Regions from separate parts of the Microbacterium neimengense genome, predicted to be linked through region 2. Evidence: riboswitches for the same ligand, from Rfam matches in the RefSeq annotation. Region 2 holds a riboswitch; the other holds the start of a gene.
The links. A riboswitch is a leader RNA that binds a small molecule or an ion and turns the genes downstream of it on or off. The one in region 2 is predicted to bind thiamine pyrophosphate.

Region 1: linked by a shared signal. The riboswitch ahead of thiM (hydroxyethylthiazole kinase) and the one ahead of ACYVJS_RS09355 (ECF transporter S component) in region 2 are both predicted to bind thiamine pyrophosphate.

What each region holds. Positions count from the first base shown of each region.
Region 1 covers NZ_BAAGRK010000015.1:53,962-58,367, forward strand. Annotated here, with positions in the region: gene erm (23S ribosomal RNA methyltransferase Erm) at 1-644, shown strand, start outside; gene ACYVJS_RS10760 (NAD(P)-dependent oxidoreductase) at 641-1,549, shown strand; gene ACYVJS_RS10765 (GNAT family N-acetyltransferase) at 1,546-1,989, shown strand; TPP riboswitch at 2,001-2,092, shown strand; gene thiM (hydroxyethylthiazole kinase) at 2,084-2,893, shown strand; gene thiE (thiamine phosphate synthase) at 2,890-3,537, shown strand; gene ACYVJS_RS10780 (bifunctional hydroxymethylpyrimidine kinase/phosphomethylpyrimidine kinase) at 3,534-4,406, shown strand, end outside.
Region 2 covers NZ_BAAGRK010000003.1:1,346,973-1,351,378, forward strand. Annotated here, with positions in the region: gene ACYVJS_RS09340 (SLC13 family permease) at 1-191, shown strand, start outside; gene ACYVJS_RS09345 (PPOX class F420-dependent oxidoreductase) at 226-603, shown strand; gene ACYVJS_RS09350 (D-alanyl-D-alanine carboxypeptidase family protein) at 623-2,221, opposite strand; TPP riboswitch at 2,259-2,369, shown strand; gene ACYVJS_RS09355 (ECF transporter S component) at 2,362-3,000, shown strand; gene ACYVJS_RS09360 (ABC transporter ATP-binding protein) at 2,997-4,406, shown strand, end outside.

The DNA.
Region 1 (4,406 bases), on a different contig from region 2:
TCGACGAGCGCTGTGTCGTCGCCCTTCGTCGCGCGCATCCCTCCGTGCAGGTCGAGCACGCGGATGTCCTGCGGCATCCGCTCGACGCGCCTGTCATCGCCGGCAACATCCCCTTCCACCTCACGACGCCGATCCTGCGTCGACTGCTGCAACGACCCACGTGGCGCTACGCGATCCTGCTCACCCAGTGGGAGGTCGCCCGCAAGCGCGCCGGGATCGGCGGCGGAACCCTCCTCACCGCGCAGTCGGCACCGTGGTTCGAGTTCGCCCTGCAGGGGCGCGTGCCGGCGCGCGCATTCCGCCCCGCGCCGTCGGTCGATGGCGGGCTTCTCGCGATCACTCGTCGCCCCGCGCCTCTCGTTTCGCATGCCGACAGGCGCGCGTATGAGCGGTTCGTCGGCGATGTCTTCACCGCCCGAGGGCGAGGCATGGCGGCGATCCTTGCGGCGGCCGGTCGGATGCCCCGACCCGCCGCGCGACGTCGACTGGATGGGGTAGGAATCGCCCCCGACGCGCTGCCCCGCGATCTGAGTGCAGACCACTGGTCGCGGCTGTGGCGGGAGTGCGCCGTGCGCGAGGTGCTCGATGAGACCCGCTCCATGCGCGGTGCGGGCAGGATGGACACGCGGGAGGGACAGGAATGAGCGCACGGACCGTCGGATTCATCGGGCTCGGCATCATGGGGGTTCCCATGGCGACGAATCTCGTCAGGGCGGGGTTCGACGTGGTCGTCTGGGCGCGGTCGGCGGCACCGCAAGACGAGTTGGTTGCGCACGGCGCGCGGGCCGCCGCGGACGTCGCGGGAGTCTTCGCCGCGGCCGAGACGGTCATCCTGATGCTGCGTGACGAGCCGGCGGTCGATGCCGTGCTCGGGCGCGGTACGGACGACTTCGGCAGGCTGGTGGCCGACCGAACCGTCGTCCTGATGGGGACGTTCACGACCGCTTTCTCTCAGGCACTGGCCGACGACGTCGCCGCGGCGGGCGGCCGGTACGTCGAGGCGCCCGTCTCGGGATCGCGGGGTCCCGCGATCGAGGGAACGCTCGTGGGAATGCTCGCGGGGGAGCCCGACGCGCTGGCCCACGTCGAACCCATCGTCCAAGCGATGTGCGCGCAGACATTCCGGTGCGGAGACATCCCGAAGGCTCTGACGATGAAGCTCGCGGTGAACACGTATCTGATCACGATGGTGACCGGTCTTGCCGAGACGATCCACTTCGCCGAACGTGCCGGCGCCGACCTCGGTGTGCTCCGAGAGGTGCTCGCCGCAGGCCCGATGGCGTCGGCGGTGTCGCGCGGCAAGGCGCAGAAGCTCGCCGACGGCGACCTGTCGGCGCAGGCGGCGATCGCCGATGTGCTCAAGAACGCCAGGCTCGCCGAGGACGCAGCCCGCGCGGCGGGCTCCGCGCATCCGTTGATCACCGCGAGCAGGCGACTGTACGAGGAAGCCGTCGACGCGGGGTGGGGCGAACTCGACATGATCGGTGTCATCGAGGCGCTCGCCGCCCGACCTCCGCGAACGGACGAGAAGAACAAGGAGCGATCATGACGGTGCTCAGCCGCCCTGCTGCAGCATCCGATCATCCGCGCCTCGTGGAGGTGTGGCGGTCGGCGGTCGAAGCGACGCACGACTTCCTGACCTCGGCCGAGGTCGACCTCTACGAGCAGCAGCTGCGCGTCTACCTTTCGCAGATGCCGGAGGTATGGGTCGCGGTCGAGGACGACACGATCATCGGATTCCTGGGCTGCGGCGACGGTGCCATCGAGATGCTCTTCGTCGACCCCGCCAGGCACGGACGCGGCGTCGGTAGGGCGCTCGTCGCGCGCGTCGCCGAGGGAGCGGCTCCACTGCGAGTCGACGTGAACGAGGAGAACCCGGGCGCACGGCGCTTCTACGCCGCGCTGGGGTTCGTCGAGGTGGCACGGTCGGCCGTGGATGGCGAGGGGCAGCCGCATCCGATCCTCCATCTCCAGCGCCGGCTCGGCTAACCTGGACCCACACATACGACACGGGGTGCCCCACGGGGCTGAGATCACACCCGTCGAACCTGATCTCGTCAGTACGAGCGGAGGGATGTCGCACATGACGCGCGCGCCAGAGAACCTGATCGAATCCAGCATCCGGGCTCGGGAGGCGGTGCGCGAGCGAAGCCCTCTCGTGCAGTGCCTGACCAACGCGGTGGTCACGGGCTTCACCGCCAACGTCCTGCTCGCCCTCGGAGCTGCGCCGGCGATGGTCGACATCCCCGACGAGGCGGGGCCGTTCGCGCGCATCGCCTCGGGTGTGCTGGTGAATCTCGGCACACCCGGTTCGGAGCAGCGGGAGGCGATGCGGGAGGCCGTGGCGGCCGCACAGGATGCGGGTACTCCCTGGGTGCTCGACCCCGTGGCGATCGGCGTCCTGTCGGTGCGCACCGCGCTCGCCGCCGAACTTGTCGCGGCAGGGCCGAGCGTCGTGCGCGGCAACGCATCCGAGATCATCGCTCTCGACGGCTCGGGCGCGGGAGGCCGCGGAGTCGACGCGACCGACGGTGTCGAGGATGCGGTCGCCGCCGCCCGGCGCATCGCCGAGGCGACCGGCGCGGTCGTCGCCGTGTCGGGCGCGGTGGACGTGGTGACCGACGGCGATCGCGAAGCGCGGTTGAGCAACGGCGATGCCCTGCTCACGCGGGTCACCGGCGGTGGCTGCGCCCTCGGTGCAGTGATGGCCGCGTTCGCGGGCGCGCACGAGGACCGCTTCTCGGCGGTGGTCGCCGCGGTGACGGTCTACAACGTGGCCGCGGAGGTCGCAGCCGAGAGCTCGTCGGGGCCAGGGAGCTTCGCCGCCTCGTTCCTGGACGCTCTCGCGGGTCTCGACGCCGTCACGCTGCGCACGCGGGCGGTGATCGCGTGAACGCGGACCTCTCGCTCTATCTCGTGACGGATGCCGGCATCGCTGCGGCAGCGGGTCACGACATCGTCGAGGTCGTGCGACAGGCGACCGTGAACGGCGCGACCGCGGTGCAGCTGCGTGAGAAGGAGTCCTCCGCTCGCCAGTTCCTCGATACCGCGATGCGTGTCTCGGAGGTGCTCCCGGACGACGTCGTGCTGGTGGTCAACGATCGCGTCGACGTCTTCCTCGCGGCCCGCCAGGCGGGCGCTCGCGTGTCGGGGGTGCACGTCGGGCAGAGCGACCTGCCGCCGCGCGTCGTCCGGTCGCTGGTCGGCGACGACGCGATCCTCGGTCTCAGCGCATCGACGCCGGAGGAGCTGGCGGCGGCAGCCGAGAGCGGCGTCGTGGACTACGTCGGCATCGGCGCGCTCCACACGACCACGACGAAACGAGATGCCCCGCCGCCGCTGGGTCACGCGTTCTTCGCGCGGCTGGTCGCGGAGAGCGTGCTGCCCGCGGTCGCGATCGGCGGTGTGACCGCCGCCGATATCGGGCCGCTTCGGCGCGCCGGCGCCGCGGGTGCGGCCGTCGTCTCCGCCATCTGCGGTGCGAGCGATCCCGGCGGCGCCACTCGTATGCTGCGTGCGGAATGGGATGCGGCATGAGCGCCGGACGCGCCGTTCCGCGGGTGCTGAGCATCGCCGGCACTGACCCGACAGGAGGCGCGGGCATCCAGGCCGACCTCAAGAGCATCGCCGCGAACGGCGGCTATGGGATGGCCGTTGTCACCGCCCTCGTTGCGCAGAACACGCACGGCGTGCGCTCGGTGCACGTGCCGCCGGTCGCTTTCCTCTCCGAGCAGCTGGACGCGGTCTCCGACGACGTGAGCATCGATGCGGTGAAGATCGGCATGCTCGCCACCATGGAGGTGATCGAGACGGTAGCCGCCTGGCTCGGCCGGGTCCGACCGCCGATCGTGGTGCTGGACCCGGTGATGGTCGCGACGAGCGGCGATCGCTTGCTGGATGCGGATGCGGAAGAGGCGTTGCGACGGCTTCTGCCCGATGTCGACCTCGTGACCCCCAACATTCCCGAGCTCGCCATCCTCGCGGGCTCGCCCGCGGCCACGACCTGGGAGGAGGTGCTCGCCCAGGCCGCTCACGTCGCCCGCGCGCACGGCGTACGCGTGCTCGCCAAGGGCGGCCACCTGTCGGGTGAGCGACTTCCAGACGCTCTCGTGGAGATCGTCGACGACGCGGTTGTCGCCACCGAGTTCCCCGGCCTCCGTATCCCGACGCCCAACACGCACGGCACCGGGTGCTCACTATCCTCAGCCGTCGCGACCCGCGCCGCCGCGACGAACGAATGGGCACGCGCGACGGCGGAGTCCAAACGGTGGCTCAGCGAGAGCATCCGTCACGGCGCCGAGCTTCGCGTCGGGTCCGGCAACGGACCGATCAGCCACTTCGCGGGACTCTGGGAGCGTGGTGGTCTCGACACCCGGCCGACCGTGCCGGAGGTGGAGACCGCGTGG
Region 2 (4,406 bases):
TCACCTTCCTCATGGCGCTGACCGTCGCGGGCGCGGCGTCCTTCCTGACACCCCTCGCGACGCCGGCCAACTTGATGGTGCTGACCCCCGGCGGATACCGGTTCGGCGACTACTGGCGCCTCGGACTTCCGCTCGCCCTGCTGTTCCTCGCCGCGGCCGTGCTGTACGTGCCGCTCATCTGGCGGTTCTGAGCCGACGCCTATCCGGCTCTGGCAGGCTGAGGCGGTGATCACCGACGCAGCGCGCGAGTTCCTGTCCGAATACCACCTCGCCACGCTGTCGACGCTGGACCGGCAGGGCCGCATCCACTCGGTGCCGGTCGGCATCACGTACGAGGACGGCATCGTGCGGGTGATCGGCTCCCGCGGCACGCAGAAGTTCCTCAACGTCGAGCGCACCGGCCGCGCCAGCGTCAACACCGTCGACGGTCGTCGCTGGCTCAGCTTCGAGGGGTCGGCTCGCGTCGTCGAGGATGCGGATGCGGTCGCCCACGCCGTCGACCTCTACACCCGTCGCTACCGCGAGCCCCGTCCGAACCCCGACCGGGTCGTGCTGGAGATCACCGTGGAGCGCGTGCTCGGCTCTCCCGACTTCCGCGCCTGAGCGCCGTCGGCCGGATCGCTCAGACCAGGCCGAACAGCTCGAGCGGGTGCGTCAGCCGCCACCAGGGGCTCGGTCCGTCCACCTCGCCGTCGAGCACGACGTCCACCGTCGATGCGTTCTTCGGGCCGGTCGCGACGAGAGACCCGACGACCTCGCCCTGCTCGTGCACGTCGCCGAGGTCGAACGAGGTCGCCAGCGACGCGGCGGAGCCGTTCCACAGCACCACATCGGCGTCGGACGCGGTCACGATCGGAACGGTCGTGCCCCAGCGCGTCTCCACCCGTCCGACCATCGTGCCGGCCGCAACCGAGGGCGTGAGCTGCAGCTCCTGCTCGACCTGGGCGAACAGCGCGCGCGTGACCGCATCCCGCGTCTCGACGTCGGGCTGTCCGAGCGTCGCGGCGTAGATGCGCACGGTGGTGTCGCCGATCGTGACGTCCTTCGCGGCGAGCAGGTTGTACGAGTCGAGGGTGCCCGTCTTGAGGCCGACGACGCCGGGGTCCGCGAGCAGGTTGTTCGTGTTCTCGACGAGGCCCGCGCCGGGAAGCTCGACGGAGGACGTGCGCACGATCTCGGCGATGACGGGGTCCGCCATCGCGCGCTTGGCGACCTCGAGCAGAGCCTCGGGGGTCGCCGTGTTCTCGGCCTCGATGCCGGCGGGGCCGGCGATCGTAATCCCCGCCAGGCCGTGCGCGGCGAGCCAGTCGTTGGCCGCCCGTGCATAGACGGCGTTGTTGGGCCAGATGGTGTCGGCCAGGCGGTCGGCGTAGTTGTTCGCGGAGCCCATGAGCATGCCCTGCAGCATCTGGTACTCGGTGAGCGTTCCCCCCACGGGAACATCCAGCGCCGATTCTCCGTTGCGGCGGTACGACCAGTATTCGCGCTCGTCGGCGGCGCTGAAGGCGAACTCCCTGCCTTGTTCGCCTGTCGCCAGAGGCATCTGGTCGAGGACGACCATCGCCGTCACGACCTTGGTGATACTCGCGATCGACCGGGCATCGGCGCTGGACGCGATGGCGGAGCCCACACCGTCGACGACGACAGCGGCGCTGCCCTCGCCCGGCCACGCGCCGACTGCCGCTGCCGCGGGTGTGGGCTCGACGGCCGACGCCTGCACGGTGGGGGCGATCGCATGCAGCGGCCAGAGGAGAGTGGTGCCGCAGTACGCCGCGATCACGGCGACGATCAGCGCGATCGGAACGAGGACCCCGGGGCGCCACGGGGTGCGGCGCGGGGCGCGGGCGAGCAGGTCCGCGGCGACCGGGGTGAACGACGCCGCGCCCGCGGCCTCGAGCTGCGGAACCGCCTGGGACACGCGGGTGACGGTGATCTCATCGACCCAGCTCAGCGCCGTGGTCACCGGCGGCACCACGACCGGCACCGACGCGGTCGCATCCTGCGCGGGAAAGTAGGAGTTCTCCATCGCGGTATCCGTGGACGTGTCGTCGAAGCTCGCGGCCGCGATCATCGCCGGAGTGGATGCCGCATCCGCCGGTACGCGCGGCACGTCGATCTGGAGGTCGTCGGGCGGCAGCGGCGCCTCGTCGACCGGCGGCTCAGCGCGTCCGCCGCGGCGCAGCGAACGCCGAGTGGGCGGGGTCGGGCCAGTCACGGTCACTCGCCTACGGTAGCGCGAGCTGCGGGTCTATACTCGGCACGTCAACCACGGGAGTCCGGTGAGCCGGGCTGAGAGGAAGCGGATCCACGCTTCGACCGTCGAACCTGATCCGGATCATGCCGGCGCAGGAAGGAGCATCAATGCACACGTCCACGTCCACATCCGCTCGTCCTTCTCTCACGTCCAGGTGGCGCTGGCGGGTCGTCGACATCGTCGTCGCCAGCGTGATCGGCGTCGCCGCCGGCGTCATCTTCTGGGTCTGGGGTCAGGCCTGGACGCCCCTGAGCACCGCGCTCGCGTTCCTGCCGGGACTCGAGGGGCTCCTCGCCGGCGGCTGGCTGTTCGCAGGGGTGCTCACCGCCCTCATCATCCGCAAGCCCGGCGCCGCGCTGTACGGCGAGGTCGTCGCCGCGGTCGTCTCCATGGCGCTCGGCACGCAGTGGGGCTTCACGACGTTCATCTGGGGCGTGGTGCAGGGTGTGGGTGCCGAACTCGGCTTCGCGCTGTTCGCCTACGCCAACTACCGGCTCTGGGTCGCGCTCGTCTCGGGTGCGCTCACGGGACTGGCTGTGGCGCTGCTCGACACCAACTTCTCCTCCATCGCCGCCTACGACGCGGGCCCCCGCGCGATCTACTTCGTCTCGGCGATCGTCTCGGGCATCCTCATCGCGGGGCTCGTCTCGTGGCTGATCGCCCGTGCGCTCGCCGCGACGGGAGCGCTCGACCGGTTCGCGTCCGGACGTCAGGCGCGCATCGTCGAAGCCGCCGACGCGGCGTGACTCCCGGCGCGCGGGTCGTCGGCCGCGGGTGGGGCTGGCGGCACGCGGGTCGCAGGCGCTGGGCCGTCGCCGACATCGACCTCACGATCGAGCCCGGCGAGCGGGTGCTGCTGCTGGGAGCGAGCGGTGCGGGTAAATCGACGCTGCTGCGCGCCTTCGCCGGTGTGCTGGGCGGCGACGAGGACGGCGAGGCGGCGGGGGAGCTGACCGTCGACGGCCAACCCCCCGCATCCGTCCGCGGCGTCGCGGGCATGGTGCTGCAGGACCCCGACGCGCAGGTCATCCTCGCCCGCGTCGGCGACGACGTCGCGTTCGGGTGCGAGAACCTCGGAGTTGCGGCCGGCGAGATCTGGCCGCGGGTCGGTGAAGCGCTGGATGCGGTGGGGCTGTCGGTGCCGCTGGACCACCCCACATCCGCGCTGTCGGGCGGGCAGAAGCAGCGGCTCGCGCTCGCCGGCGCGCTGGCCATGCGCCCGAAGCTCCTCCTGCTCGACGAGCCGACAGCCAACCTCGATCCCGACGGCGCTCGGCAGGTGCGGGATGCGGTCGCCGCCGTCGCCGCCCGCACGGGGGCGACGCTCGTCGTCGTCGAACACCGCGTTGACCTGTGGGTCGATCTCGTGGACCGCGTCGTCGTGCTCGCGCCCGAGGGCGGGGTGCTGGCGGACGGCGTTCCCGCCGACGTCTTCGCCACGGCGGCGGATGCCCTGACGCAGGCCGGGGTGTGGGTGCCGGGAGTTCCCGTCGAGATCACCGGGCGCCCGCGCACAGCCGAGGCATCGCCGCTCGTGGTCGGCGCCGGCCTCGCGGTCGGGCGGCGGATCGGACGCCGCGAGGCGCTCGCGGCCGCATCCGGGATCGACGTACAGCTGAGCGCGGGACGGGCGCTCGCGATCACGGGAGCCAACGGCGCCGGCAAGTCCACGCTCGCGCTCACCCTCGCGGGACTGCTGCCGTCGATCGGCGGCGAGGTGCGAGCGGCGGATGCGTTGGCCGCCGGCGTCGGACCCGATCCGTCCCGGTGGCGCGCGGCCCAGTTGCTCACGCGCATCGGCACCGTGTTCCAGGAGCCGGAGCATCAGCTGCTCACCGCGCGCGTACGCGACGAGCTCGCTGTGGGTCCGCGTGCGCTGGGTCTCTCCGAGTCGGAGGTGGCCGCGCGGGTCGATCCACTGCTCGAGCGTCTTCGCCTGGGACGCCTCGCCGAGGTGAACCCTTTCACGCTCTCCGGCGGGGAGAAACGCCGCCTGACCGTCGCGGCGGTCCTCGCGACCGCGCCCCGCGTCATCCTGCTCGACGAACCGACCTACGGGCAGGACGCGCGCACCTGGCGGGAGCTCGCGGACCTGATCGACGAACTGCGCTCCGACGGCACCGCGATCGGCTTCGTCTCGCACGATCCCGCC